3 regions of the Rhizobium sp. NLR10b genome follow, and region 2 is predicted to be linked to each of the others. Evidence: riboswitches for the same ligand, from Rfam matches in the RefSeq annotation. Region 2 holds a riboswitch; each other region holds the start of a gene.
The links. A riboswitch is a leader RNA that binds a small molecule or an ion and turns the genes downstream of it on or off. The one in region 2 is predicted to bind thiamine pyrophosphate.

Region 1 (10,124 bases), on a different contig from region 2:
CGTGAACGTCGGCCTGTCGGTTTCCCGCGTCGGTTCCTCGGCTCAGATCAAGGCGATGAAGCAGGTCGCAGGCTCGATCAAGGGCGAGCTCGCCCAGTACCGCGAAATGGCCGCCTTCGCCCAGTTCGGTTCGGATCTTGACGCTGCGACGCAGCGCCTGCTGAACCGTGGCGCTCGCCTGACCGAGCTCCTGAAGCAGCCGCAGTTCTCGCCGCTGAAGACGGAAGAGCAGGTCGCTGTGATCTTCGCAGGCGTCAATGGTTACCTCGACAAGCTGCCGGTCGCATCGGTCGGCAAGTTCGAACAGGGCCTGTTGTCCTATCTGCGTTCGGAAGGCTCCGCAATCCTCGACGCAATCCGCACGGAAAAGGCTATCAGCGACGACACCAGGGGCAAGCTCACCGCTGCTCTCGACAGCTTCGCCAAGTCTTTCCAGTAATCGGGCCAGGTTAGGACGGATAACGGATGCCTTCACTTAAGGATCTGAAAAATCGGATCGCCTCCGTCAAGGCGACGCAGAAGATCACCAAGGCGATGAAGATGGTCGCCGCGGCGAAGCTTCGGCGTGCGCAGGAGGCGGCCGAGGCCGCCCGGCCTTACTCGCAGCGTATGAACGCGGTCCTTGCGAATATCGCCAAGGCCGTTACCGATGCGGACGGGGCGCCGGTCTTGATGACCGGCACCGGCGAGGACCAGGTGCACCTGCTCGTGGTCTGCACGGCCGAACGCGGCCTGTGCGGCGGTTTCAACTCGCAGATTGCCCGCTTCGCCCGCGACCATGTCCGCAAATTGGTCGCCGAAGGCAAGACGGTGAAGATCTTCACGATCGGCAAGAAGGGTTATGACATTCTGCGCCGCGAATTCGCGTCACTGATTGTCGAGCGCAAGGAATTGCGCGAGGTCAAGAAGATCGGTTTCGAGAATGCCGACCAGATCGGCAAGCGCATCATCGAGATGTTCGAGGCCGGCGAATTCGACGTCTGCACGCTGTTCTATTCCGAGTTCAAGTCGGTGATAAGCCAGGTTCCGACCGCGCAGCAGCTCATCCCCGCCAAGGCCCCGGAAGCCGTCGTCGAGGATGAGGAGCATGCTGGCGCCGTCTACGAATACGAGCCGGATCCGGCGTCGATCCTCGACGATCTGATCCCGCGCAACATCTCGGTCCAGATCTTCCGCGCTCTCCTCGAGAATGTCGCGGGCGAAATGGGCGCCAAGATGAGCGCCATGGACAATGCGACGCGCAATGCTGGTGAGATGATCAACAAGCTGACGCTGAGCTACAACCGCCAGCGTCAGGCGCAGATCACCAAGGAACTGATTGAAATCATTTCGGGCGCGGAAGCGCTCTGAGTTAGGAAAAGAGGGTAAGAAAATGGCTGAGGCAGCTACCCGTTCTGTCGGCAAAGTCACCCAGGTTATCGGCGCCGTCGTCGACGTCGCTTTCGAAGGCGAACTGCCGGCGATCCTGAACGCGCTCGAAACCGATAACAACGGCAACCGCCTTGTTCTCGAAGTCGCTCAGCATCTGGGCGAAAACGAAGTCCGTACCATCGCCATGGACTCGAGCGAGGGTCTCGTCCGCGGCCAGCAGGTCGTCGATACCGGTGCCCCGATCTCGGTTCCTGTCGGCGATGAGACGCTTGGCCGCATTATGAACGTCATCGGCGAACCGGTCGACGAAGCAGGCCCGCTCAACACCGCCCACAAGCGCGCCATCCACCAGGACGCGCCGGCTTACGTCGAGCAGTCGACGGAAGCGCAGATCCTCGTTACCGGCATCAAGGTCGTCGACCTTCTCGCCCCTTACGCAAAGGGCGGCAAGATCGGCCTGTTCGGCGGCGCCGGCGTCGGCAAGACGGTTCTCATCATGGAACTGATCAACAACGTCGCCAAGGCGCACGGTGGTTACTCGGTCTTCGCAGGCGTGGGTGAGCGTACCCGCGAAGGCAACGACCTCTACCACGAAATGATCGAATCAGGCGTCAACAAGCATGGCGGTGGCGAGGGCTCGAAGGCTGCGCTCGTTTACGGCCAGATGAACGAACCGCCGGGCGCGCGTGCTCGCGTCGCTCTGACCGGTCTGACCGTCGCAGAACATTTCCGCGACCAGGGCCAGGACGTTCTGTTCTTCGTCGACAACATCTTCCGTTTCACGCAGGCGGGTTCCGAAGTGTCGGCTCTGCTCGGCCGTATTCCTTCGGCCGTGGGTTATCAGCCGACGCTCGCAACCGACATGGGTCAGATGCAGGAACGCATCACCACCACGACCACGGGCTCGATCACCTCGGTCCAGGCCATCTACGTTCCGGCCGACGACTTGACCGACCCGGCGCCGGCGACCTCGTTCGCCCACCTTGACGCAACGACGGTTCTGTCGCGTTCGATTGCTGAAAAGGGCATCTACCCGGCCGTCGACCCGCTCGACTCCACCTCGCGCATGCTCGACCCGTTGGTCGTCGGCGAAGAGCATTACGAAGTCGCCCGTAAGGTCCAGTCGACGCTGCAGCGATACAAGGCCCTGCAGGACATCATCGCCATTCTGGGCATGGATGAACTGTCCGAAGAGGACAAGGTTGCCGTCGCCCGTGCCCGCAAGATCGAGCGCTTCCTGTCGCAGCCGTTCTTCGTTGCCGAAGTCTTCACCGGCTCGCCGGGCAAGCTCGTTGCTCTCGAAGACACGATCAAGGGCTTCAAGGGCCTCGTTAACGGCGAATACGACAATCTGCCGGAAGCCGCATTCTATATGGTCGGCTCGATCGATGAAGCCGTCGAGAAGGCCAAGAAGCTCGCCGCCGCTTGATGAGCGACGCTCAGGACGAGATATTCTGCTGCGACTCCCTCAAGCGAGTCGTGGCGGAGCTGCCAGAGCCGGCCGCGCCGACCGTCTACCGCGCCGATAACGGCGTGACGATGATGGTTGTCGGGCTGGTTCAGACCGAGGAAGGCCTCGGATATCTCGATCAGGCGATACTGCACTGCCCGTTCTGCGGGACCAAATTGCAAACTGCAAAAGCCATAGCCGAGAAGGTAAGTCACTGATGGCTGACAATTTCAACTTTGAGCTCGTTTCGCCGGAGCGCCTGCTGCTGTCGGAGATGGTGACCGAAGTCGTCATTCCCGCAACCGAAGGCGAGATGACGGTTATGGCGCATCATGCGCCGACCATGACAACGATCAAGCCGGGTATCGTGAGCGTCCGCTCCGGCTCCGGCAGAAAGCAGGACTATGTGGTGTTCGGTGGTTTTGCCGATATCCTGCCGACAGGCTGCACATTGCTTGCCGAGTCCGCCGTTCCGGTTGAAGAGCTCAACAAGGATGAGCTGACCCGCCGCATCGAAGCTGCCAAGAAGGAACTCGAGGATGCCGTGCATCATGAGCACAAGTCCAAGCTTGAGCACTTTATCCTGGAACTGACGCATCTTAGCGGCATCGTCCAGCAGGATTGATCACAGCGACAGCATCAATGAAAGGCGGCCGCGAGGCCGCTTTTCTTGTTTCTGCCGTCTTTGAGCGCGACGATCGAAGCGCATCAACGAAAGTGAAGAGAGAGCAGGCGATCAAAGCCGCTTTTGCCGGTTTACGACGGTGAGGCGACACTTGCAGTGCCGCGCGACTTCAAAGCGCGCGCAAAAGCGCTGCGGCCCTTGATACGCCTATCGTGCTTTCTTTGTTTTACGACTGCATCTTCGTGGCCGCACATTGTGCGCGCGAGGCTTGGAACCGGGCAGACTCTCATTAGAAGCCGGTACCGCCGCGTAGCTCGATGACCAGCGTCTTGAACAGGATTTTCAGGTCGAGCAGCAGGCTGAAATTCCTGACGTAATAGATATCGCAGGCGATCCGGGCCCGGGCTTGCAGCGGCCGTGCCGTCGGTCCGCGCCAGCCCCGTGTCTGCGCGAGGCCGGTGATGCCGGGGCGCATGACGTGGCGATGGTGGTAGTTCGGCACCAATTCTTCGTAAAGCCTGCCGGCTGCGCGCATGTTGATGGCATGGCAGCGCGGACCGACCAGGGACATGTCGCCCCTGAGGACGTTCAGAAGTTGCGGCAGCTCGTCAATGTTTGTCCTGCGGAGCAGAGCGCCGATGCCGGTCACCCGCCTGTCGCCCTTGACGGTCTGCTGGATGCCGCTGGGATCGCAAGCGTCGGTGTGCATCGAGCGGAACTTGAAGACGGTGATCTTTCGGCCGTTCAGGCCCCAACGGATCTGACGGAAGAATACGGGGCCGCCATCGTCGAGTTTGATGAAAATAGCGATTGCCAGGAAAAGCGGCGCCAGCACGAGGAGAGCGCTGGCCGCGATGACGATGTCGATCAGCCGCTTTACGGCCAATCGCAGAGCCGCCTTGCCTTCGACACCAGAAAAGCTGTCCGGCTGGCGAATGTTGGAGTTCGCTACAACCAGAGTCCGGATTTTGTTCTGACGCTGAGACGAATCGAAGCGTGAACTTATCTTCGAAGTAAAAGCATTCATTACTCAAAGCCCAGAAGTTTAGATGCGATACTGAACTGCGGGGAGACAGATACATGCTTACGTATGGTTTGTCATCGTTATAAATAAGAAATCGGTAAGCATAAAGACGCCAAAAATGGGAGTATTTCGCGTTAACCTTAATGCCTCTAGTTGAGTGGCGTTCGAAATTATACTTCTAAAGGAGTAGCCCGATCAGGCGGCGCGATGTGAGGTGATTGCCGAAATCGATTACCGGTCGTTCCAACAGATAATAACTGAGGCTTGCCACCAGAAAAACGAGCGCCGCCGTCAGTGTGCAGGATTGCAGCCAACCGGTGACCACGTTCTCCGAGGAGGCCCCGAACGAGCCGGGGTCGAGTCTCTGGATCAATGTCAGGATGATCTCCTGCCAGATGTAAATGCCGAAGGAGATCTTGGCGACGTAGCGGACAGGAGCGTTATCAAGCAGCCTGCCCAGGCCCTGGGCACGGCTGAGCGAAACGAGCGCTGTTGCGACCGCCAGTGGAAAGACTGGAAATCCATAGGGGATGTCAAGCCAGCCGTAACCTTCGGCCGAGCCGCCAGGTGATATGAGGAGGCGGTAAGCGGCAACCGAAAGGGCCAGGAGTGCCGCGGCGTCGAACCAGGAAGAGCGCCTTGCGGACAACATCACTTCGATGCCAGCGGCAAAGGCACCGAGCGCGAAGACGGCAAAGAAACCGATCGGATTATAGTTGGGCATCCATTCCTTCGCCCCGCCCTGCAGGCCATATGCCCAGCCGCGCCCAATATCGTCGAGCGCAAAGAGCCTCAGGATTACCAGATGGGCAAGAAGGACGACGGCAATGACGCAGAGCCATACGGCGCGGGCGAAGAACGGACGTCGCCGCAGCAGGGGCAAGCGAAACAGCAGGAAAAAGGCGGCCGGCAGGAGCACATAGCTGGTGACCTCGAAGGGAATGGACCAGAGCGGCCCATCGGCTTCGACGGGAAAGAACGTGCGCCAATGCCACTGGCTCATGAACAGCAGTCCCGAGACATAGCGGACGACGAGCTCCGGCGTCAGCGGCAGGGCAAGCAGCGTCAGGCTGAGGATAAAGCCGACGCTGGCGGCGAACCAGAAGCCCGGAGTGATGCGCGCCAACCTGCGGATGGCGTAGTGCCCGAGGCTCGGCATGGCGCCGCCGGCGTCGAGAGCGTGCCAGAAAGGGCGGGCAAGCAGAAAGCCGCTGAGCACGAAGAAGATGGCGACGCCGAAATTGCCGAAGCGGAGGACGTTGGCCGTCGGCGCCAATTCATCCGGAATTCTGCGCATATCCAGCCGGAGCGCGAGATGATGCGCGAGCACCAACAAGCACGCCATCGCGCGCAGAAAGTCGGCTCCGACCAGTTTGTCCTGTGCTCGCATGTCGTTCCCGCCCCGCTCGATTCGGCTCAAACCGCCCAAGCTCAAAGCATTGCCGCGGAAGGCCGCGTCGGCAAGGGCGGGTCGGGATCAGCCGAGGAGTTCGTTGGTGTAATAGGTGGAAAAGTCCGGCTTCTCCCTGAGCACGACGCCATTCGCATCAACCAGGATGCCGTTCTCAAGCAGGAAGCCGCCGATGGCATCGGCCTTTGCCGGGTCAAGGGTGCCGATCACGCCGGCCTCGGATCTCAGGAAATGGCCTTCGATCAATGCCTTCTGGGAAGCCTTTACCAGTTCCGTGTTCATCAGTGCGCCGTTGCTTCCCGATATCAGCAGTTCGCAGGCTTCGTCGGGATGGTCGATGGAGTAGACATAGCCTTGACGTGTGGCCTGGATGAAGGCGCGGGCGTGTTCTCGACTGGCCGAGAGATAGGCGTCGCTGGAAACGATGACCGTCGTCTGCTCGTCGGGAATGCCGTAATCGGAATAGTGGAAGCGGCTGATCTTCCGCTTCTCCAGCTCGGCGGCGATGCCTTCCCAGGTGTAGATCTCCAGCGTGAAGTCAATCGAGCCATTGTCCAGCGCCTCATAGGCGGAGGTGCCAAGGGTGACGGTCTTGACGTCGCCCTTGCCGCCGTCATTGCGGATCATCGCTGAGACCAGCGCGCTTTCCCAGGTGCCGCCGAAGCCGCCATAGGTCTTGCCGTCGAGATCTCTGGGACTCTTGATGTCGTCGCGCCCGCCCTTGAAGATCAGGCGTGCGGTTTCCGTCTGGACGACGCCGTAGACCATCTTCACGTCACCGCCGCCAGCGCGCTGCGTGAGAGCCTCGATCTCGCTGCTGATGCCGAAGTCGGCGACCCCGTTCGACACCAGCGTGCCGGCGCTGGTGTCGGTAAAGGGCAGAATCTCAACATCGAGGCCGGCGGCCGTGTAGAAGCCTTTCGCCTTGGCGACATAGATGCCGATGTGGTTGGTGTTGGGCGTCCAGTCGAGCGCGATACGAACCTTTGCGGGCGCCGATTGAGCGAAGGCGGCGCGGCCGGCGAGGCTTGTTGCGATAGCGGCGAGGATCGTCTGTCGACGGGTGAGAAGCAGCATGGTGACCTCCTCAGGTCTATTAGAGCAGGATCCCGAAAAGTGTGAGCGGTTTTCGGACGACATCGTGCTCTAACTCTTTAAATTGGAACAGGATTCAGATTGCAGGCCGACCGGCCTGAAATCATCCTGTTCTTGCGGATGAAGCAGGGTTTGCAGGATTTCAGTCTCGATTGCCTGGGCCGCGGGCGAACCGAGATCAGCGATGCTTCTCGGGCGGGGCAGGGAAACGCGGAATTCGCGGATGACGCGGGCCGGGCGGGCAGACAGCACGTAGATCCGGTCGGAGAGGAAAACGGCCTCGCGAACATCGTGGGTGATCAGCAGCGCCGTCCAGCGATGTTCGGTCCACATGTCTTGCAGCCACTCCTGGATCTGGATGCGAGTCAGCGCATCGAGCGCGCCGAAGGGCTCGTCGAGCAGCAGCATGTCCTGCTTCTGGATGACGGTGCGCAGCAGTGCAGCACGCTGGCGCATGCCGCCGGAAAGAGAGGCGGGGTAGTGATGCTCGAAGCCGGCCAGGCCAAACCGCTCGAAGAGGGGCGCGACAGCGGCGCGGGCGGCCCGCCGATTCATGCCCCTCACTTCCAGGCCGAGCACGGCATTGTCGATGATCCGGCGCCAGGGCATCAGCGCATCGCGTTGCGGCATGAAGGCAAAGGAATGCGGCGTCTGTTCCAGCGCCGCACCGTTGAAAAGCATGTTGCCGGAATCCGGCCGCAGCGCCTGAGTCAGCAGTCTCAGCACGGTCGATTTTCCCGAGCCGGATGGGCCAACGATCGAGACGAACTCGCCGTTTGCGACCGCGAGCGAAATGTCGTCCAGGACCTTCATGCCGTCGAAGGACTTCGAGATGTTGCGCAGCTCAAGCATCTGACCGGTCATCGGCGCCGTTCCTTGGATGGCTGCCAGGGCATGACGAAACGCTGGATAACCACCGTCAGCGCGAAGAGGCAGAGCGTCAACACAGCGCTGACGATCACGGCGGCGAGCACGAGATCGGGACGGAAATTGTTCTTGGCGTTGAGGATATAAATGCCGAGGCCGCTTGCAGCGCCGGCATATTCGGCAAAGATCGCGCCGACGACGGCATAGGTGATCGAGATTCGAAGGCCGGCGAAGAAATAGGGCAGCGACGAGGGAAGCCGCGCCAGGCGGAAAATGCGCCAGCGACTCGCCTTCATCGAATTCAAGAGCTCGGCGATGTCGCGATCGGTCGCCTCATAACCCTGAAGCAGGGCAACGAGCAGCGGAAAGAAAGTGACGAGCGCCACCAGCAATATCTTCGGCAAAAGGCCGAAACCGAACCAGAGAACGACGAGGGGTGCGATCGCCACCAGCGGCAGAGTCTGGCTGGCGATGAAGATCGGCAGCAGTGCCCGACGCATGAAGGGCATGAAATCCATCAGGATCGAAGAGGCGAAGGCGAAGGCGAGCGACAGGGCGAAGCCGCCGAGTGTCGCGCCGAGCGTCGGCCAGGTGTTTGATATCAGCCCCTCTCGGTTCAGCCAGCCCTGGATAAGAATACGCGAAGGCGCCGGCAGAATGGACGGTTTGATGCCGGAAAGATCCACATAGAGTTCCCATGCCGCCAGAAAGGCAAAGCCTGCGAGCAAGGCGGGCATTGCCCGGTACACGGCGAGACAGAGCGTCGCAAGGCGCGAATCCGATGGTCGTGGCGATGTCATCGGCGTTCGATTTCAGGCTTTCGTCTGGCCGTTAGCGCAAACCTGTCGAGGACATCGGTCTCGATGCGCAGCCTACCGCGATTGGGGGCGGTTGCCTTGACGGCATCGAGAGGGATGCCGGCGGAATTGCCGGACGTCGGGTAGAGTGACACTTGCGCGCCGGAACACATTTGGACCTCGCTCCGCTGGCATTACCCAGATCAGCTTAGAAGGGTCCGGAGGCTTGCGCCTCGCATCTCAGCCCCGGCGATACAGAGCTCCCCTGTCATTCGGCGAAAACTATCATCGGGGTTTTGTTGCCGCAACCGCAAAATTACAAACCCGTCCGGCCGGCCGGGACGGGGCGCAGATGAAAAAACACCCGGACGAGGTCCTGTCCGGGTGTTTTCCGAGGTTCCGTACCTGCCGGGAACGGAACCCGAGCGCTCGCCTCTCGGGCGGCTATATCGGCAGGGGCGATCGGTACCAGGGCGGACAAGCGCCGATGCCATCATTTCAGCTTCGTATCGACCGGATGATCTCGCTGTCGCTCCTTCCTGCGCCCTCGCGCTTTACGGCCGGGGGAGCAGGGGTTATAAAACCTCAACTAATATTGAGGTCAATGGGCGATGAATAGGATTTCTGCGACGCCGCTCGGCAGGCTTCTGACAGTCGGCGAAGTGGCGCAACGCAGTGGTCTTGCCGTCTCGGCACTGCATTTCTACGAAGCCAAGGGGCTGATTTCGAGTATCCGCACGCGCGGCAATCAGCGGCGATACGGACGCGATGTGCTTCGCCGGCTCGGCATCATCAAGGTGGCGCAACGTGTTGGCATACCGCTTTCGGAAATCCAGACGGCATTTGCCTCCCTGCCGCAGGGACGCACGCCGACGGTTGCCGACTGGCAGACGCTGTCGGCGCGCTGGAAGGATGAACTCGACGCGCGAATCAGGCGGCTGAGCCTGCTGCGAGACCGCCTGACCGGCTGCATCGGCTGCGGCTGCCTGTCGATCGAAAGCTGTCCGTTGCGCAATCCCTTCGATCGGCTCGGCGAGGAGGGGCCAGGCGCACGGCTGCTGGAGACCGAAATCGACATATGAGCTTTCAGGGAAAAGCTCTAGCCTCTGGCGGAAAGATGATGCCGCCTTTCTTTCGGCCGGCGCGCTCATATGTTAAGGGCGAATGGCGCAACAGGCGGCATTGTCCGCGAGGAGGACGGCTTCGTGTTCCATCCGAGACTATTCGAGAATCGCAATGTCATCGTGACCGGCGCCGGGCGGGGCATCGGCCTCGAAGTGGCCCGGCAGTTCTTGGACTGCGGCGCAAAGGTGATCGTCCATATCGGGCGCAAACCGGGACGCGAGCTGCCGGATTTTCTGCTGACGGCTGAATCCGAAAGACGGGCGCTGTTGCTGCACGCCGATTTCACCGCCGTTGGCGGCGCTGCGCAATTTGCCGAAAATGCGCTCGCCTTCTTCGACAAGGTGCATGTGCTCGTCAAT
Region 2 (10,124 bases):
TCTTGGTCAGTTCGCCGAGGGTTTCGAGCTCGGCAAATTGCGCGGCGTCGTTGGCATCGGCGATCGAGCCGGGGCGAAGACCATCTCCAAGCGAGAAGGATACGTCATAGGCGCGGCAGATGTCGCAGATTTCCTCGAAATGCTCATAGAGGAAGCTCTCCTTGTGGTGATGCAGACACCACTTGGCCATGATCGAACCGCCGCGTGAGACGATGCCGGTGACACGATTGACGGTGAGCGGGATATAGGCAAGCCGCACGCCCGCATGAATGGTGAAATAATCGACCCCCTGCTCGGCCTGTTCAATCAGCGTATCGCGATAGACTTCCCACGTGAGATCCTCGGCTATGCCGTTCACCTTTTCCAGCGCCTGGTAGAGCGGCACCGTTCCGATCGGAACCGGCGAATTGCGGATGATCCATTCCCGGATGTTGTGAATGTTGCGGCCGGTGGAAAGGTCCATGACCGTGTCGGCACCCCAGCGGATTGCCCAGACCATCTTCTCCACCTCTTCCGCCATCGACGAGGTAACGGCCGAGTTGCCGATATTGGCGTTGATCTTCACCAGGAAATTCCGGCCGATGATCATCGGTTCGGCCTCCGGATGGTTGATGTTGGCTGGAATGATCGCCCGGCCGGCTGCCACTTCCTGCCGCACGAATTCGGCCGTCACGAAATCGGGAACGTCAGCGCCAAAGCTCTCGCCGTCGCGAGCGAGCGCCTCCTTCGTGGCCTGCCGGCCAAGGTTTTCGCGGATGGCGATGAACTCCATTTCCGGCGTGACGATGCCGGCACGCGCATAGGCGAGCTGGGTGACGGCGCGGCCGGCCTTTGCCTTCAGCGGCGTGCTGCGAAGGGGGAATTCCGGCGTCAGCCGTTCGCCTGTGGCAAAACCATTGTCTTCAGGCTTCACCACACGGCCTTCATAGGCTTCGACGTCGCCCCGCGCCCTGATCCAGCTCTCGCGCAAACGCGGGAGCCCGGCGTCGATCGAGACCGTATGTGTCGGGTCGGTATAGGGGCCGGAGGAGTCATAGACCGTTACCGGCGGTTCGCCCGAGGTCGGGTGAAGGCTGATTTCGCGCATCGGCACGCGCAGATCCGGATAGAGCGTTCCGGGCTTGGCGATCTTGGTCGAGCCCGGAAGCGGGCCGGTGGTGACGACCGGAGTAAGCTTGGGTGCAACAATATTCATGGGTGAGGCTCCAAGGTTTGACGTTTGGAGACCCAGTTCCAGAGTTGGAATGATGAAAAGACGCCTCAAGCAACAAAGCGAAATCCGCCCGACAGCCGCAGCGTCCGCACCGTCCCTACGCCAGTATGAACTGGATCAGGTTCAACGGGTCACTGCGCCACAACAGGCAAAGCCGTATTGTTCAGCAGAATCTCAGCCCCTTGCCGGGACACCCCTGGTGAATGCTCGGCATCAAAGACCGGAGTGGCCCTGATGTCAAGCCGACCCTCACGCGTTCTCATCCGCCGGCTTTGAGTCCGCGGCAGACATCATTCCGCGTCCTCACGCGAGCTACGGCTCTCGCCAAAGGACTACCGTCAGCCGATCTCGGAAACTTGCGGCTTAGATAAGCGGGGATCGGTGTATCGACCCGACTGTACAAGAAATGCGCCACACCAACAGCAGACAAGACGTGGATAGCGAGCGTGCCTGACCTTGCAGAGGGCCTGCCAACGCAATTTTCCAGACCCCGGCTCAACGGCCCGGTATGTAAGTCAAGCGGCAATATTTATTCAGCTGAATTGAATGTTCGAAATAGCAAAATCACTGGAAGTACTTATCCGATTTCAGCATTGAACATCTTTACACCGATAGCTGTTGTCCTTACTTCCTCTATCGTTATGTCTAGCAAGGCAACACCGATGTGAGACCACTCACGACGCGCCGTCCCCCAGCGGGACTCGCGGTCATTCTCCCTGACAATCAGCAGCCTTAAGCGTTCGACAGGTTCTTAGCGCGTCGCGCAAAAAGGCGCGCCATTTCCCCGTCATATCAACCAACGCCAACCGGGCGGTCATCGGGTGGACGAACCCGTGCGCCTATGCGAGAGAAAAGATGGAAACCCTCCAATACCTTAGCCCGATGGGATGGAAGGCGATCGAAATCGCTGTCACCCTCATCATACTGGCCATGCTGTTCCGGTGGAGCGGAGTAATCCGCTATATCCCCAACGACAGGCTCGGCATCCTCGAAAAGCTGTGGAGCTTTCGCGGCTCCGTCGACAATGGCTTCATCGCGCTCTATGGCGAGGCCGGCTTTCAGCCGGATGTCGTGCGCGGCGGTCTGCATTTCTTCATGCCGTTCCAGTATTCGATGCATCGCGCCAACCTCGTGACCATTCCGCAGGGCCAGATCGGCTATGTCTTCGCCCGTGACGGCGAGCCGTTGCCGCCGACCCAGACGCTGGCCTCGAATATCGATGCCGATGATTTTCAGGATGTGCGCAGCTTTCTCACCAAGGGCGGCCAGAAGGGGCCGCAACGCAAGATCCTGCGCGAAGGCACATATGCCATCAATCTCGCGCAGTTCATCGTGTTGACCGCGCAATCAACTTATGCAGTCAACCTGAACGCGTCGGAACAAAGACTGTTTTCCGACATGTCCACTTTGATCACTGAGCGGAATGGCTTCGAGCCCGTCCTCATCCACGACGCCGAGGACCTGATCGGGATCGTCACCATCCATGACGGTCCGGCGCTGCCGGATGGCGAGATCATCGCGCCGACCGTTGCCAACAACCCGAAGGATCCGAACTTCCACAATAATTTCCAGGATCCGGAGAAGTTTCTCAATGCCGGCGGTTATCGCGGCCGGCAATTGCAGGTGCTTGCCGACGGCAGCTATTTCCTCAACCGCATCTTCGCGACCGTCGAACTGGTGGAAAAGACGATCATCGACGTCGGCACGGTGGGTGTCGTCGTCTCCTATACCGGCCGGCGAAGCGCGGATATTTCAGGTCAGTCTTATCGCCACGGCGAACTGGTCGAGACGGGCGCACGCGGTGTCTGGTCGACGCCGCTTCTGCCGGGCAAATATGCGTTCAACACCTATGCCGGCAATATCATCATCGTGCCGACCACAAACTTCGTGCTCAAATGGACGAAGGAACAGTTCGGCGAGCACCGGCTGGACGAAAACCTTTCAGAAGTGTCGCTGATCACCAGGGATGCGTTCGAACCGGTGCTGCCACTCTCGGTCGTCGTGCATATCGACTATATGAAGGCGCCGCTCGTCGTGCAGCGTTTCGGGGACATCAAACGGCTGGTCGAACAGACACTCGATCCGATGGTCTCGGCCTACTTCAAGAATATCGCTCAGACCAAGACCTTGATCGAACTGCTGCAGGAACGCAGCGAAATCCAGCGCAGATCCGGTGACGAAATGCGGGAGAAGTTTTCGTCGTATAGCCTCGAGCTGCAGGAGGTGCTGATCGGTACGCCTCGCGCCAGTAATGGCCAGAACAGCATCGAGCAGATCCTCATCCAGCTGCGCGAACGCCAGATCGCCGTCGAGAAGGTCGAGACTTATAAGTTGCAGGAAGCGGCGGCGATCCAGGAGCGCACATTGCGCGAGAAAGAAGCACTGGCCGAACAGCAGGCCAAGATCACGACGTCGGCGCTCACCATCGAGATCAGCGAGAACGAAGGCAAGGCGCAGCTCGCCCGCACCCGCCAGCAGGCCGAAACCATTCAGGTCACCGCCAAGGCAGAGGCCGAGAAGGTGCGCCTGGCCGGCCTCGGCGAAGCCGACCGGATCAAGGCGATCGCACTTGCAGATGCCGAGCGTATCAAGGCGACCGGCCTTGCCGATGCCCAGAAGGTACGCGCCGTCGGTCTGGCGGAAGCCGAGGCGACCGAGAAGAAGGTCGCGGCCTTCGGCGGTCCGGACTATCAGCTCCACTCGCAGGTGCTGATGCGCTTTGCCGAAGCGATCGAAAACGGCAAGCTGCCGCTCGTGCCGCAGATCCAGGTCGCCGGTGCCGGCGGCGACAAGGGCGGCGCCAACGGCCTGGTGGAAATGATGCTGTCGATGCTGGTCGCCGATCGGCTTGGACGACAGGGTGCCCCGGCTGTGGTGCCAGCGCCGGCCGAATAACATTGATTGTGGATGGGCCGGTCATGCCGGCCCATTTTTCTTCCTGCCTAAAACGCCGGTCGGAAACTCTCGCGCAGAATTCCGAAAGTGGGCCGCCATTCGAATAGATCGACGCTCGTGTAGACGCCGGAGCCAACGAAGGGATCTCCCGCGCTGAACGCCTCGAACTCGGCCAGCGTTTCGACTTCCGCAATTACGACGGCGGTAGAAGCCCTGCCCTCGGCCGGCGGTGCAGACGGGCCGGAAAGCATGATGCGGATCGTCGCGCCGCGCAGATAGGCCTTGTGTTCCTCGATCAATCGGGAACGTTCGGCCGCCTTGCCGGGGTCGCATACGGCATAGCGGACAACGATCATTGTTTATTCCAGATCGGCGTCAGCACGAAATCGAAATCGGAGCGCCAGACCGTCGGACGATCGATACGCTCGAAAGGCGCGACCAGGCTGTTTTTGACACCAAACACCGTATCGGATTCCAGATAGGGATCGTTGCCGACAAAAGTGTGGGTTACGAGCTTCTGATAACCTGGAGCCGTGATCAGGTAATGGGTATGGGCGGGACGGTAGGGATGGCGACCGAGCGAGGCCAGCATCTGGCCGACCGGACCGTCATCCGGGATCGGATAGGAGACCGGCTTGATGCCGACGAAGCTATAGGCGCCATCTGCACCGGTGATGAAAATGCCCCGGTTGTTCCATTTCGGCTGGATATCCGGCTGCTGGACGTCGTAGAAGCCATCGGCATTATCCGACCATACGTCGATCCGGGCTCCCTCGATCGGATGACCATCGAGATCCAGCACTCGCCCGATGAAGAGGCAAGTCTCACCCTTGCCGTCGAGCGAGATGTTTTCGCCCATCTGGCGGACGGGCGCCCCTTCGATGTGAAACGGTCCAAACACGGTATTTTCCGTGGCGCCCGGCGGACGCCGGTTGTTGATCGCATCCACCAGCATCGAGAAACCCAGCGTATCGCTGAGCAGGATGAATTCCTGTCGCTGGTCATGACAGCGATGACCGGTGCGGGTCAGGAAGCCTATGGCCAGCTCCCATTCCTCCTGGGTCAGGCTTATATCCTTGGCAAAGGCATGCAAATGCTTGACAAGCGACGCCATGACTTCGGCCAGACGTGGATTGATGTCCGGCCCCATCCGCGAATTGACGGCTTCCGCGGATCTCTCTTCGCTGAAATATTCAGGCACCTGGCCTCCTCCTAATGCGTTAACGCGGCCGTGCGCCCTCCCAGGCGCTCTGCAGCAAAGCCCGGATCACTTTTCCTTCGATCGGGCGCGGGTTCCAGTAGGGATTCCCAGCGGCAAGTTCTGCCGCATGATCCAGATCGGCTTCCTTCATACCCAGATCCCGCAGCGCCATCGGGGCACCGATCGAAGCGGCAAAATCATAAAGACCGCTGCCCAGCGAGCCGCCGAAAAGATCGGCAGCGGGCTTGAGCGCATCCGTTGCGGCTGCGGCGTTGTAGGCAGCGGAATGGGGCAGAATGACCGCATGGGTTTCTGCATGCGGCAGATCGAAGCTGCCGCCCAGCGTATGGCAAAGCTTGTGATGCAGGGCCATTCCAACGGCTCCGAGCACCGTGCCGCACAGCCAGGAGCCGTAAAGCGCTTCGCTTCGGGGTTCGATGTCCCTCGGGGCATTGACGATTTGCGGCAAAGCCTGCTTCAGCGCGCGCAAGCCCTCGACCGCCATCATCGACGAAATGGGATTGCGATCCTGCGCATAGAGCCCTTCGACCGCATGCGCCATGGCATTGAGCCCGCTGCTGACGCTGATGTTGACCGGCAATCCCAATGTCAATTCAGGATCGTAGATCACCACCTCAGGCAGGATGCCGGGGCCGCGGACCGTGGTCTTCTGTCCGTTCTCCGTCTGGCCGAGGATCGGTGTAACCTCCGATCCAGCATAGGTCGTCGCCACCACGATCTGTGGTGCGTCGTTGCGATAGGCGATGGCCTTGCCGAGACCGATCGTCGATCCACCGCCGATCGCGACCACGCAATCGGCACCGGCCTTCTCGTATGCCGCGATCGCGCGCTCGGTCACATCGACCGGCGTGTGCATGACAGCACCGTCGAATAGTCCCGCCGCAAGCGGGCCGAGGGAAGCAGCGATGCGCTGAGCGTCGGCTTTCTGGTGCGGGGTCGAAAGGATCAGGGCGCGCTTGCCGCCCTGCCCTGTAATCGCCTCGGCGAGGCGACTCACCGAGCCGCTCCCGAAGATGACCTGGGCTGCGCTGACCGTGTATCTGAAAGGTGCGACCATGTTATCGATCGAGCTTGAACAGTGAAACTGCATTGGTGCGACCGATTTTCAGACGGTCGGCTTCGGAGATGGTGGCGCTGTCGAACCAGTTTGCAGCGTGGTCGACGTTTTCGAATGGCCAGTCTGTCGAAAACAGAATTCTGTCCGCGCCGATTTCCAGCATAGCATCGATCAGCGATTGCGTGCGGAAATTCCCCGACGTCGTAATGTAGAAATTCTCGTTGAAATAATCGGCAATCCGGCGTTTGGCCGGATAGTTCTTTTCCACCCTGACCCACGCATTCCGGTGGTCGATGCGCCACATCATGTACGGCAGTCCCTCGCCCATATGACCGACGATGATCCGCAAAGCCGGGTGCTCGTCAAACAGGCCGGATCCCATCAGGCGCAGCGCATGCACAGCGGTCTCCTGCGCGAACGCCCATGTCGGACCCATCAGCCAGGAATGGCCGGCATAGATCCGGCTGTCCTGCGGCAGCGGGTTGCGCGGGTGCAGATAGAAAGGAATGTTGAGTTTTTCGACTTCGGCCCAGAACGGACGGTATTGCGGCAGATCGTAGTAGAGCGGCGTTGTTCCGTCGCCTTCCTGCGAGAAGCCGTTGACCAATGCGCCGACGAAACCCATCGTCGTCACGCAGCGCTGCAATTCCTGCGCAGCGGCATCCGGATCCTGCAGCGGCAAAGCTGCAAATCCCAGGAAACGGTTCGGGTTTTTAGCGCATTGCTCGGCCAGAAAGTCGTTGGCGCGTCGGGAAATCTCCAGGGCCTTGGCCTTGTCCGGGATCGCTTGCACGGCTGGTGCGTTCAGCGACAGGATCATTTTCTCGATGCCGTGAGCATCCATCAGCCGCAGACGCTTGTCCTGGATATCCAGAAGACGGGCGGACAGTTCCGTCCAGTAGTCGCCCGGCACGAATCCGGCCGAATCCTGCAGCGTCTCGGGAATGGCGAAATGTTCTTCAAGCGCGATCTTGCCTTGCACGATATGCTCTCTTTCCTGTCTTCAATCGAAATAATGAGGATGGCGGATCAGAATTGTCCCTTGGGCGGAAGACCGAGCAGTTGCTGGCCGACCATGGTTCCGACGGCATCCCAGTTCATGGAAATGTGGCGCCCGACGGCATTTGCATCGCGCCATGCCCGCTGCACGGGATTGGACATCTGGAGGCCGAGGCCGCCGGTCGATGCATTGAGTGCTTCGACGGCCCGAAGCGCCAGGCTGACCGCAAAAGACTGGCTGCGGCGGGCAAGAATCCGATCTTCCTCGGTGATCTCGCCGGTGCCATCCGCGCGGGCCTGGGCCAGTTGCTGCGCCCTGGCAATATCGCGCAGAATGATTTCGCGGGCAGCATCCACGGATGCGGAGGCTTCCGCCACGCGGAGCTGGATCGTCGGAAATTCGGCGATCTTGTTGTTGCCGCCGGCAACCGCACCCCGTGTCACCCTGGTGCCGATGTGGTCGATATAGCTATCCAATGCGCCCTTCGCCGCACCGACGGCCGCGCTGCCGAGGCAGAACGGAATTCCCATAAGGAGCGGCATGTTGAAAAGGCCGACACCCTTATAGAAGCGCCCGCCCGGCGTTCTGCCTGAGGTCGCGTCCGGAAAGCTCAGTATGCGATATTGTGGAACGAAGACATCCTTGAGGATCAGGCTTTTTGAGCCGGTACCCGCAAGGCCGACCACATCCCAGGTCTCGGCAATGGTATAATCGCTGGCGGGAACCAGAAGGAACGCCGGCATAGGACGCTCCTCCTCGCCGTTTGGTGGAATGATCGCCGCACAGAGGGCCCACTGGGCATTTTCGCATCCGCTCGCAAAGGCCCAATCGCCGGATATACGGAAACCGCCCTCGACGCGTTCAGCCATTCGGACCGGCGCGTAGGAACCGCAGAGCAGCGCATCCGGATTGCTGCCCCACACGTCCTGCTGGACCCTTTCCTCGAACATGGCGAGGAGCCATTGATGTGCGGAAAGGAGGCCGGCGACCCAGCCGGTGGAGGCACAGGCCGCCGACAGTACGATATTTGCATCGACAAGCTCGGCAAACGATCCTTCGTTGCCGCCGAAACGGGCGGGCTTGACGATATCGAAATAGCCGGCGGAGCGCAGCAGATCGATATTGCGCGCCGGCACGCGACCGGATTTTTCGGTGTCGCGGGCGCCGGCACGGATTTCGTCCAGCACCGAGGCGATGCGATCTGCAAGACATGCGTTCTCGACCCGCGTTGCGGCGGGAAACAGGGCAGCTGTATTGTTCATGGAACGACCTTCAGTTCTGGGATGTGGGAAGCGCGTGCTGTGGTGCGCAATATTTCGAGTTTTCGTACATCAGCGGGATCGTGTCTTGGGAAAGGCGTGTATCCACCACCTGCCCGATGAAGATCGTGTGCGTCCCGTAGGGAACCGCACCCATGCGGCGGCAGACAACCGAGGCATGAGCGGAATCAAGCACCATCATGCCGCGCTCATGGCGAACCCAATCGGCAGCCTCGAACCGACGTTCAGGCGCAATCTTGCCGCTGAAACCTTCCGACAGGGCGACCTGCCTGTCGGTCAGAATGCTGACTGCAAATTCCGGCACCTCAAGCAGCATGCCATGCAGGTAGGTACGATTGTTCAGGCAGATGAGGAGAGATGGCGGATCCATCGAAAGTGATGTGACGGCAGTTGCCGTCATTCCATGGTCCGTACCGTTGCGGCAGGCGGAAATGATCGTCACTGTCGCCGGGAAACGGCGCATGGTCGATCGAAACGCATCGCTGATCGGTGCAGGGGCCGGCACTATGCCGAGAGCAGCAGTGGCAGACATGATTTCCTCCCGTGTTTCCCGCTGCCAAATTATTGCATCTGCAACTGTTGTCAACGCAAATCTATAAGTCAGGCGGGAAAAATGTTTGATCTACCCCGCCATTGTCGGCGGCTGAAAGCCAATCATGTTGTCATCCCGGTCATTTAGGTGCATGTCGGAGAGAACGTTCAGCAAGCGCCCCGAATCCCGCCAGCAGACAGAGATATGTACAAACTTACCGATTCCGTTCCGTATCTTCTCAATCGCGCCGGCGTGCGGATAGCCGAGGTGTTCGCGCAGAGAATTGCCGAAGATGATCTCAGCGTGGCGATGTACAGGGTTCTGGCGATGCTCAAGGAGCGCCGGGAAAGCACCCTGGGGGATCTCGCCGACGTCGTATCTGTCGAGATTTCGACGCTTTCGCGCCTGGTCGGCACGCTGGCCAAGCGCAAGCTGGTGTCGAGAACACGTCCGGAAGACAATGGCCGGATCGTCATCGTCAGGCTGACCCCGCAGGGCGAGGCGCTGACGGAAAGGCTCATGCCGCTTGCCGTGGAGCTTGAAAGCACCGCGGTTCAGGGCATGTCGGCCGAGGAAGTCGCAGCCCTGAAGAATGCGCTGCGCCGCATGCACAGCAACCTGCCGGCAATATCCGCAAAGGGAAAAGTTGCCGGCTGAGAAGTTTGCAGTTGCAAATATTTTATTCGCAAGTATTTAATGGCGTGTCATCGTTGTCTTGACATCGCCCGCTCGCGGGTGAGTCTGGCGCTGGGAGGAACCTCGCCGGCAATGATCCAGGAGGATTTGTACATGGATCGGTGCGGGCCTGCCGCTGGCAGGAGCGTGCTTCCTGTACTCAATGTATGGGGAGGGAAAATTGGCCATACAAGATCTCGCTATTATCAACGAACGTGTTCGCAGCCCGAATATCATCATCGCCCTTTGC
Region 3 (10,124 bases), on a different contig from region 2:
CCTGGCCCGGATGCAGGTTGCAGGGGTCGAGATAGAAATAGCGGTGCTCCACCTCGTGGTCGCGCACGATGATCGGCGGGTTGCCTCTCGCCAGCGCATCGGCCAGATCCCAGGCGGTGATATGGGCCTGTTCGGGATCGACGATGAGACGCAGACGGTCGAGCGGATTGTTGGTGGGGTCGGGCTCGATCAGCGCGGTGACGCCGGGACGACCCTGGAGGGTCTTCTTCCAGAGATTGAGATAGCCGGTCTCGCGTTCGCGGATGCCGGCATGGTCGCGCCTTTCCCAGGCTTCCAGCGCCGCCATGACGCCGAAAATGCTCTCCTTGCCTACCTTCATGCCGCGGCCGATGCCCATATTCTGCAGGAAGGCATGGCGCACCAAATCCTTCCTGCCGGCAACGATGCCGGAGGTCGGGCCGCCGAGAAACTTGTGGCCGGAATAAAGCGCGATATCAGCCCCCTGCTCCAGGAAAATCTTGAGGTCATATTCCGATGCCGCATCGACGATAACGGGCACCCCCTTGGCATGGGCGATCTCGACGAATTCCTTGAGGTTCAAGAGGCCGTAATCGACGACGTGGTGGGAAACGACATAGACGGCGGCTGCGGTTTTGTCGGTGATGGCGTTTTCCATATGGAAGCGATGGGTCGAAGTCGCCTGTCCCACAAGCACGACCTTGCCGCCGGCAAGCCGGATTGCCTGGTCGACGGGCGCACCGTAGCTGACCACATGGCCCATCTGCACCAGCACTTCGTTCTTCTCAGACACGGCATCCGGCAGCCTCTCGATAGCCAGCAGATTGTTGCCGGTGATCGCACCGGCGACGGTAAGCGAAATACCGGCCGAGCAGGAGGCGGTGACGAAGCCCGCCTCGCCGCCGGTCAGCCGGGCGATGACGCCGCTTGCCTTGCGCTGCAGGTCGTTGATCTCGGCGAAGTGCGGCAGGATGGACGCCATCGCCGCGATCGCCTCGGGAACGACGATCGAAGCGCCAAGGCTGGTCATCGTGCCGGACACATTGATGACGGGACGAAGGCCGAGCGAAGGTCTGATATCATCGGGCATGAAGATCTCCGGAAGTCTGGGGCGAAGGGCGAAACATGGGGCGGTCGTCCGGCAGTGTCGAACAGCCGGAGAACGGACGCGGGTTAAGATAGGAAAAGGTCATCCGAAGACCACTCCAAACATGAAAACACACCTCGTCATCCATGCAAAGCGACGATCGCCTCGATCTCGACGGTGATATTGCCGGGCAGCGAGCCGAAGCCGACGGCCGAGCGGGCATGTTCGCCTGCCGCTCCGAAGACCGCGATCAACAGGTCGGAACAGCCGTTGATGACGCTCGGATGGTCCTCGAACTCGGGTACGGCGTTGACCATGCCGAGCAGCTTGACCACCCGCCTGACGCGCGAGAGATCGCCGAGCGCCTCATGCATGACGGCAAGCAGGTTGATGCCGGTCAGCCGCGCATGCCGATACGCCTCGTCGACACCGACGCCGCCGCCGACCTTGCCGGCATGCAGGAAGCCATCGGCTTCGCGCGGCCCCTGGCCGGATAGATAGAGCATGCTGCCTTCCACCACATGCGTCACGAAATTGGCAATCGGCGGTGGCGGCGGCGGCAGCGTTATGCCAAGAGCGGCTAACCGTTGGTAAGGCGAATTCTCGACCTTGCCGGCTGCGGCGGGGAACTGATTCACGCGAACTCCTGTCATGCGAATTTCGATTGGCGAATTTGGATTGGCCGACCGCTGGTCGACGGATCAAAGGTCCTTGCGAAGTCTCGGGTCGAGCATGTCCCTCAGGCCGTCGCCGACCATCTGCAGCGACAGCACCGAGAGAACGATCGCGACGCCGGGGAAAAGCGTCATCCAGTCGGCCTGGCCGATATATTGCCGGCCGGCGGCGATCATCGTTCCCCAGGTTGGGATCTCGGGGCTGACGCCGAGGCCGAGAAAGGACAGGCCGGCCTCGGCAAGCATGGCGCTGGCGAAGAGGAATGTGCCCTGCACCAGGATCGGCGACAGCAGATTGCGCAGCACATGCCGCGTCATGATGTGGAAGGTCGAAATCCCGAGCGCCCTCGCCGCCTCGACATAGGGCAGCTCGCGAATAACGAGCGTCGAGGCTCGCACGATGCGGGCAAGGCGCGGCGCATAGACGATCGACAACGCGATGATGACGGTCGTCAATGACGGGCCGAGGGCGGCGACCAGCGCGATCGCCAGCAGAATATCGGGGAAAGCCATCATCGCGTCGATCAGCCGGGCTATCGGCGTATCGAGCTTCTGGAAGAAGCCGGCGAGCAGGCCGAGCGTGACGCCAATTGCGGCCGAAAGCGCGACGACCGCAGCCCCGACGAACAGCGACAGGCGGCCCGCGAAGATCGTGCGCGAGAAGACGTCGCGACCGAACTCGTCAGTGCCGAAGAAGAAGGTGCCGCTCGGCGGCTTCAGTCGGTTGACGATGGAAAGCTTCGACGGCGAATAGGGCGCGACTACAGGCGCGAAGGCCGCCAGCAGCACGAAGATCGCCAGGATCAGCAGGCCGAAGGCCACCGTCCTGCGCTTCATCAGGCGGCGGACGAATTTGCCGCCTTCGCTTTCGGCTGGTTTGATTGCGATATCGGCCATCAGTAGCGCACCCTCGGATCGACCAGCAGGTAGAGCATGTCGATCGCAAAATTGATCAGCACATAGAGCGCGGCGATGACGAGCAGCGCCCCTTGGATGACGGGATAATCGCGGCGCAACACCGCCGAAACGACGAGATTGCCGACACCCGGCAGGCCGAAGACTGTTTCGGTGACAACAGCGCCCGAAATCAGCACCGCCGCCGTCAGGCCGAGCACCGTCAGGATCGGGATCAGCGCATTCCTCAACGCGTGCTTGAGGATGACCTTGCGCTCGATCAAGCCCTTGGCGCGGGCCGTGCGGATATAATCGTCGCCGAGCACATCGAGCATCGAGGCGCGGGTGAAGCGCAGGATCAACGCCGAGGAGACGATGCCAAGCGCAAAGGCCGGCAGGGTCAGGTGATACATCCGGTCGATGAAGGTCGAGCCCGGGCCGCCATATCCCGAGACCGGGAAGAGATTGAACCGCACGGCGAAGAACTGCATGAGAATGAGCCCGAGCCAGAAGCTCGGAATGCTGGCGGCGAACATGGCGAGCGTCGTTGCCGCCTGGTCAATGAAGGAACCGCGCCGATAGGCGGCATAGATGCCGATCGGCAGGGCGATGGCGCTGGCAATGGCAAGCGAAAACAGCGTCAGGAAGAAGGTCGGCTCGGCCCGGTCGATGAGGGCCGATGTGACGGGCATGTTCAGGAAGATCGACTGGCCGAGATCACCCTTCAGCAACTGGCCGATATAATAGACATATTGCAACCCGAGCGATTGATCGAGGCCGAGCCGGGTTCGGAGATCGGCAATATCCTGCGGCGTCGCATCCGGCCCGAGCATAACGGCGGCCGGATCTCCCGGCGTCACACGCACGATGACGAAGACGATCGTGACGACGAGAAACATCACGACGATCATGCCGAACAGGCGCTGGAGGATGTAGCGGATCATGAATGCCGGCCTTCAAGCCCTTGCAGATGCGGCAGAAAAGATGACCGGTACCGGTCCCGAAGGACCGGTGCCGGCGGTGATGCTCACTTCTTGATCGAAGCGTTCCAGAAATACGGCCAGGGAGCCGGATCGACTCCTTCGAGCTTGACCGACTTCGCCGAGACGGCGTTGAAATCGCCGATCTTCATGAAGGGCGCGTCGGTATAAACCGCCTTCTGAACATCGGCCCAGAGCGCCACGCGCTTCTTCGGGTCGACCTCGGAGGTGAAGGCATCGACGGCGGCCTTGCGGGCTGGCGTGTCCCACCAGCCCGGCGAACTGGTCGAGAGCGAGCCGATGAGGGCCGGCTCCGGCAGGAAGGGGCTGTGGGTGATATAGATATCCCAGAGCTTCGGATCGGTGCGGCGCTGCGTCAGCGTCGCCCAGTCCACCACCTGCATATCGACGGTGAAGCCGGCAAGCTTCAGATATTCGGCGGCGACCTGCGCCATCTTGTAATGGAACTCGTATTGACGGCTGGTCAGGATGCGGATCGGCTCGCCGTTGTAACCCGCTTTCTTGGCGGCAGCCGCCGCCCCTTCCGGATCGGCGACATTATAGGCGCCCTCGACGCCGGCATCCGTCGACCAGGCAAAGGTCTTGGGGTAGATGGCGCCGTCGAGCGCATAAAAATCCTTGCTGCCGAAGGCTGCCGCCAGCATGTCTTCCATGCTGAGCGCTTGGCGGATCGCCTTGCGGACCTCGACATTGGCAGCCACACCTTCCTTCGTATTGAAGACGAAGACCGGATAACCGAAGGGCTTCAGCATGACCGGCTGCGAGGCAGTCGACGCCTTCAGCTTGTCGTAGGATTCGACCGCGATCGAGTCGACATAATCATATTGGCCCGAAATGGCGGCCTCGACGCGGGTGTTCGGATCCGGCACCGGCACGAAGCGGATTTCATCGAGATATTGATGGCGGGCGCCGCCGTAACCATTGCCGTCGCCCTCGCGTGACTTATAGCCGTCGAAGCGGACGAGCTGGATATATTGGTCGGCCTTGCGCTCCTTCAGCATATAGGGGCCGGTGCCAATGAATTCCTTCATCGGTTCGTCCTGCTTTTCGGAAGGGATGATGATCGCCGCCGAATTGTTGAAGGCGAGCAACGAGGTCAGCGGCGCATAGGGCTGCTTCAGGGTGATGGTGACGGTCGAAGGATCGGTCGCGGCGATCTTGCCGATGAAGCCCGCCACCTGCTTGCCGCGCGAGGCGATCTTCGTCCAGCGGCCAAGCGAGGCGACAACATCCTCGGACGTCATGTCTGTATTGTCGTGGAACTTGATGCCGGTCCTCAGCTTGATCGTATAGGTTTTGCCGTCGGCGCTGATCTCCGGCAGGCTTTCGGCCAGCAGCGGCGTGACGTTCCAACTCTTGTCGAAGGTGTAGAGCGTTTCGAAAATATGCTGGGTGACGATGCCGACAAGATCAGCCGTCGACGACATCGGATCGAGCGTCGGCGGCTCGCCGATCGTCGCGACATTGATGACGCCGCCCTTTTCCTGGGCAAGCAGGGCGGACGGCAGGGCGACGAGCGCGGTACCGAGCAGGAATGCGACCAGTGTTTTCATGTGATGGCTCCCGTTTAGTTCCATTATTATGCAATTCATCTTTTTGTAACAGAATAAGAACTGGATCGATCCTGTCAAGCGCGGGCGACGGATTATGCAGCCGCGGATAGCGCGACGCCGAAAAAGCACCATCTTCATCTGCGGCTGTCTGCGCTGCATGAAAGCGGCATGATATGCCAAAGTCAGGTGGTCGCCTGCGGTCAGGCTTCAACAGAACGGGAGAACGGGATGAGCATCGATTTCAACAAAGGAAAGTGGCTGAACGAGCCGGCCAGCTGGCGCGCAGACGAAACCAGCCTCACCCTGACGACCGACGAGAAAACCGATTTTTGGTGCGAAACCTATTACGGCTTCACCCGCGACAACGGCCATTTCCTCGCTTTTCCCACCGGTGACAGCTTCACCGCCGAGATCCGCATCCAGGGCGAATTCCGCACCCTCTACGATCAGGCCGGCCTGATGGTGCGCCTCGACGAAACACGCTGGGTGAAGTCAGGCGTCGAATTCACCGACGGCGAAGCCTTCCTCAGCGCCGTCGTCACCGACGGCAGATCCGACTGGTCGGTGTCCCAGCCCTTCAAGGAACTCGAAGATTTCCACATCCGCGTCACCGTCGCAGGCGGCGCCATGCGCATCCAGGCCTCCCGCGACGGCAGCCGCTGGCCGCTGCTGCGGCTAGCGCCCTTCCCGGCTGCCGACCGCTATGAAGTCGGGCCGGCGGCCTGCACGCCGGAGCGCAGCGGGTTGAGGGTGCGGTTTTCGGAGTTTTCGATCGGGCCGGCGATTTCGACGGATCTTCACGATTTGAGTTAGCCGGATAGGATGCGATCGGGATTGCATTCCTGAGCAGCAACGTTCACGCCTAAAGCGCAGCCGCAAGGAGAGTACCGAACCCTCATTTTCGAGATGACATCCGCCCCGTTCTCTGCGAAAAAGAGCGCGATGAGAGACAGGGGCGCCCGTCGACAGACGGGCTGAGAAGCACCCTTCGAACCTGAACCGGATAATGCCGGCGGAGGGAGTCGCTCGGGGTCGCGGTTTCGCCCGCACGAATTGCCCCGTGCCCGCCCCCGCCTGAAAGGGGCGCCATGCAAAACAAGATCACGTCGGGAGCCATGCTGAAGGCGATGCGCGAAAAGCCGCCGCTCGTCCAGTGCATCACCAATTATGTCGCCATGAACATCGCGGCCAATGTTCTGCTTGCGTCGGGCGCCTCGCCCGCCATGGTGCACGCCGCTGAAGAAGCCGGCGAATTCGCCGGCATCGCGAATGCATTGACCATCAACATCGGCACGCTTTCGACGCAATGGATCGAAGGCATGCAGACGGCGGCGAGGGCCGCCAACGCAGCCGGCAAACCATGGGTCCTCGATCCGGTCGCGCATTACGCGACGGCCTTCCGCCGCGGAGCGGTCGCCGATCTCCTGGCGCTGAAGCCGACGATCATCCGCGGCAATGCTTCCGAGATCATCGCCCTTGCCGGCGGAGAGAGCCGCGGCCAGGGCGTCGACAGCCGCGACCCGGTCGAGCAGGCGGAAGGCTCGGCGCGGCGGCTCGCCGAGCGGCAGCGGGCGGTGGTCGCCGTCACCGGTGCGGCCGATTTCGTCACCGATGGTGAAAGAGCCGTGCGCATCAAAGGCGGATCGGTCCTGATGCCGCAGGTCACCGCACTCGGCTGCTCGCTCACCTGCCTGATCGGCGCCTTTGCCGCGACCGCCCCTGAGGATACGTTCGGGGCGACAGTTGCGGCCCTTGCGACCTTCTCCGTCGCGGGCGAGGATGCCGCCCTCGGGGCGGCCGGCCCCGGCTCCTTCGCTTGGCGTTTCCTCGATGCGCTGTCAGCCCTGGACGCCGAAACGCTCGATGCCCGGGCAAGGATTTCGGCCGTATGAAGGTTTTCGACCTTTCGCTCTATCTCGTCCTCGACCCCGAACTCTGCGCCGGGATCGGCATGGTCGAGACCGCGCGCCTTGCCGTTGCCGGCGGCGCCACGATGGTGCAACTGCGCGACAAACATGCGGGCACGACCAGAATGATCGAGACCGGCCGAGCCTTGAAACAAGCGCTTGCGGGAACCGGCGCCCTGCTCATCGTCAACGACGATGTCGAGGCGGCGATCGCCATAAGTGCCGACGGCCTGCATATCGGCCAGGAGGACATGGACGCGCGCACGGCACGGACGATGATCGGCCCCGGGATGATCCTCGGCCTCTCGGTCGAGACCGCGCCGCTTGCTAGCGCCGTCGATCCTGGTCTCGTCGATTATGCCGGCGTCGGACCGGTCTTTGCGACGCCGACCAAGGCCGACCACAAGCAGCCGATCGGCTTTGACGGTCTGGCAAGGCTGGTGAAGGCTTCGCCGGTGCCGTCAGTCGCCATCGGCGGCCTCAAGGCGAACCACGTGGCCGAGGTATTTGCCGCAGGCGCCAATGGGCTTGCCGTCGTCTCAGCCATCGCCGGCACGCCGGACCCCGAGGCGGCCACGCGCCGCATCGCCGCAGAAATCCGAAAGGTCCGCCCATGATCCGCAACGTTCTCTCCATCGCCGGCTCCGATCCCTCGGGCGGTGCCGGCATCCAGGCCGATCTCAAGGCCTTTTCCGCCCGCGGCGTCTACGGCATGGCGGTGCTGACCGCGCTGACGGCGCAGAACACGCAAGGGGTGAGCGGCGTGCATCTGGTGCCGCCGCAATTCGTCGCCGACCAGATCGATGCCGTCTTTGCCGATGTGCGCGTCGACGCCGTCAAGATCGGCATGATCGCCAATGCCGGCATCGCCGAGGCCGTTGCCGCAGCCCTCGCGCACCGGCGTGGCATCCCCGTCGTTCTCGACCCGGTGATGATCGCCAAGGGGGGCGCCGCCCTGCTCGCACCTGAAGCGGTCGACGTGCTGACCAGGCGGCTGCTGCCACTTGCCACGCTTCTCACCCCGAACCTGCCGGAAGCCGCCGCACTTCTGCACCAGCCGGTCGCGACAAACCGGGCCGAGATGGCCGCCCAGGCCGAGCGGCTGCGCGCCCTTGGTCCGGCCGCCGTGCTGGTCAAGGGCGGACACCTCGACGGTGACGAAAGCCCCGACGTGCTTGCCACTGCCGACGGCCTGCACTGGTTCGAGGCGCGACGCGTGCCGACCAAGAATACCCACGGCACCGGCTGCACGCTGTCCAGCGCGCTGGCCGCCGAACTCGCCAAAGGCGACTCGACGCCAGGGGCTGTTGCCACTGCCAAGGACTATCTCGCCGGCGCGGTCGCAGCCGCCGGAAAGCTCAGCGTCGGCTCCGGCCACGGTCCGGTGCAGCATTTCCACGCGCTCTGGCAAGAGGGCGAATAGGCGCTGGCATCGGCAAACAGATGCAAATGTAAAACGGCCCGGCTTGTTCCGGGCCGTTTTGCATTGGACCCATACCGCACGTCGAGGCCGCAACGAGAACAGTCGCGTCCAAGAAAATCCCTGTTGACAAGCCTTCTGAGATGGCCAAGTCTATGACATTAAAAGGGGATATATTCCGCAATAACGGAACATCCAGAGGAGAGACGGGTGCCGGACCTGCTTGTGAGCTTATATTCCACCAGGCTCGCCGAACTGAAAGAGCGGGCTGACGTCGTCGGCGCCTCCATCCGTCCGGCTCTTCCTGCGGAACTGCACCTCGTGGTCAACTGGGTTCGCGAACAATTCAGCGAGAATTGGGCGAGCGAGGTTTCGGTCGCTTTTTCCCGCCAGCCCGTCGCCTGCCTGATATCAGTCGAAGGCGGCAAGCTGCTTGGCTTTGCCTGCTACGACACCACGGCGCGTGGCTTCTTCGGCCCGACCGGCGTCGATTCCGGAGCACGCGGCAGGGGCATCGGCCTCGCGCTGTTTTCCGCCTGCCTTCAGACGATGAAGACGCTCGGCCATGCCTACGCCTTCATCGGCGATGCCGGCCCCGTCGACTTCTACGCCAGGACCGCAGGCGCCATCGTTATCCCCGCCCCCGACAAGGGCATTTACGAAGGCATGCTCAGAAGCGCGCCGAAATGACCATCTGATACCGGAGTTCCAGAATTGTCCTCGACCCCTCTTGCCCTTTTCGTCGGGCTTCCGAATCCCATCATATCGGATTATGAATTCGCGCTCTTTCGCGACACCAACCCGCTCGGCCTTTTCGTCGGGCGGCGCAATCAGCGCGAGCCGGAGCAGACGAGGCGGCTGATCGAGCGCTTTCGCGAAGCCGTCGGCCGCGACGATGCGCCTGTCTTCACCGACCAGGAAGGCGGGCGCGTCCAACACCTCGACGCCGGTCCCTGGCCGCTCTTCCGCAGCTTCGGCCAGTTCGCCGACCTGGCGCGGCGCGATCTCGATCTCGGCAAAAAGGCACTGCGCCTTTCCTCCCAGGCCATGGGCGCGATGATGACGGAACTCGGCCTTTCCAGCGGCTGCTCGCCCGTTCTCGACCTCGTCTTCGAGACGACGAGCGCGGTCATCGGCGCCCGCTCCTTCGGCCCCGATCCGGACTTCATCGCCGCCCTCGGCCGCGAGGTGGTCGACGGCCTGCTAGAGACCGGCAACATGCCCGTCATGAAGCACATTCCCGGCCATGGCCGCGCCACGCTCGACTCCCACAAGGAGCGTCCGGTGGTCGATGCCAGCCGCGAAACGCTCATCGCCACCGATTTCAAGCCGTTCGTCACGCTGAAGGATACGCCCTGGGCCATGGTCGCCCATGTCGTCTATTCGGCCTACGACGCGGAGCTGCCGGCTTCGATCTCGCCTGTTATGCACGACCTGATCCGCAAGGAGATGGGCTATGAGGGCGTGCTGATATCCGACTGCATCTTCATGCAGTCGCTCTCCGGCACCCTGCCGGAACGCGTCGCCCAAGTGCTCGACGCGGGCTTCGATATCGCCCTCCACAGCCACGGTGACGTCAGGGAAAGCGAAGCCGCAGCCAAGGCCGCCC

Region 1: linked by a shared signal. The riboswitch ahead of HJB91_RS31130 (HMP/thiamine-binding protein) and the one ahead of thiC (phosphomethylpyrimidine synthase ThiC) in region 2 are both predicted to bind thiamine pyrophosphate.
Region 3: linked by a shared signal. The riboswitch ahead of thiM (hydroxyethylthiazole kinase) and the one ahead of thiC (phosphomethylpyrimidine synthase ThiC) in region 2 are both predicted to bind thiamine pyrophosphate.

The regions. Positions count from the first base shown of each region.
Region 1 covers NZ_JABDWV010000006.1:21,088-31,211, reverse strand. The annotation lists gene atpA (F0F1 ATP synthase subunit alpha) at 1-439, shown strand, start outside; gene HJB91_RS11000 (F0F1 ATP synthase subunit gamma) at 466-1,350, shown strand; gene atpD (F0F1 ATP synthase subunit beta) at 1,373-2,800, shown strand; gene HJB91_RS10990 (hypothetical protein) at 2,800-3,039, shown strand; gene HJB91_RS10985 (F0F1 ATP synthase subunit epsilon) at 3,039-3,446, shown strand; gene HJB91_RS10980 (sugar transferase) at 3,736-4,473, opposite strand; partial or broken gene HJB91_RS10975 (acyltransferase family protein) at 4,641-5,860, opposite strand; gene HJB91_RS10970 (ABC transporter substrate-binding protein) at 5,948-6,958, opposite strand; gene HJB91_RS10965 (ABC transporter ATP-binding protein) at 7,028-7,840, opposite strand; gene HJB91_RS10960 (ABC transporter permease) at 7,837-8,643, opposite strand; partial or broken gene HJB91_RS31130 (HMP/thiamine-binding protein) at 8,697-8,813, opposite strand; TPP riboswitch at 8,804-8,916, opposite strand; gene soxR (redox-sensitive transcriptional activator SoxR) at 9,252-9,722, shown strand; gene HJB91_RS10950 (SDR family NAD(P)-dependent oxidoreductase) at 9,846-10,124, shown strand, end outside.
Region 2 covers NZ_JABDWV010000016.1:2,755-12,878, forward strand. The annotation lists gene thiC (phosphomethylpyrimidine synthase ThiC) at 1-1,195, opposite strand, end outside; TPP riboswitch at 1,290-1,421, opposite strand; gene HJB91_RS23905 (SPFH domain-containing protein) at 2,069-4,108, shown strand; gene HJB91_RS23910 (YciI family protein) at 4,156-4,464, opposite strand; gene HJB91_RS23915 (dioxygenase) at 4,461-5,309, opposite strand; gene HJB91_RS23920 (maleylacetate reductase) at 5,329-6,387, opposite strand; gene tsdA (gamma-resorcylate decarboxylase) at 6,389-7,369, opposite strand; gene HJB91_RS23930 (flavin-dependent monooxygenase) at 7,417-8,649, opposite strand; gene HJB91_RS23935 (flavin reductase family protein) at 8,660-9,199, opposite strand; gene HJB91_RS23940 (MarR family winged helix-turn-helix transcriptional regulator) at 9,404-9,856, shown strand; gene HJB91_RS23945 (aromatic acid/H+ symport family MFS transporter) at 10,038-10,124, shown strand, end outside.
Region 3 covers NZ_JABDWV010000001.1:428,122-438,245, reverse strand. The annotation lists gene HJB91_RS02045 (aminotransferase class V-fold PLP-dependent enzyme) at 1-1,069, opposite strand, end outside; gene HJB91_RS02040 (RidA family protein) at 1,207-1,719, opposite strand; gene HJB91_RS02035 (ABC transporter permease) at 1,768-2,637, opposite strand; gene HJB91_RS02030 (ABC transporter permease) at 2,637-3,578, opposite strand; gene HJB91_RS02025 (ABC transporter substrate-binding protein) at 3,662-5,188, opposite strand; gene HJB91_RS02020 (DUF1349 domain-containing protein) at 5,417-6,001, shown strand; TPP riboswitch at 6,130-6,226, shown strand; gene thiM (hydroxyethylthiazole kinase) at 6,277-7,080, shown strand; gene thiE (thiamine phosphate synthase) at 7,077-7,712, shown strand; gene thiD (bifunctional hydroxymethylpyrimidine kinase/phosphomethylpyrimidine kinase) at 7,709-8,518, shown strand; gene HJB91_RS02000 (GNAT family N-acetyltransferase) at 8,726-9,205, shown strand; gene HJB91_RS01995 (glycoside hydrolase family 3 N-terminal domain-containing protein) at 9,230-10,124, shown strand, end outside.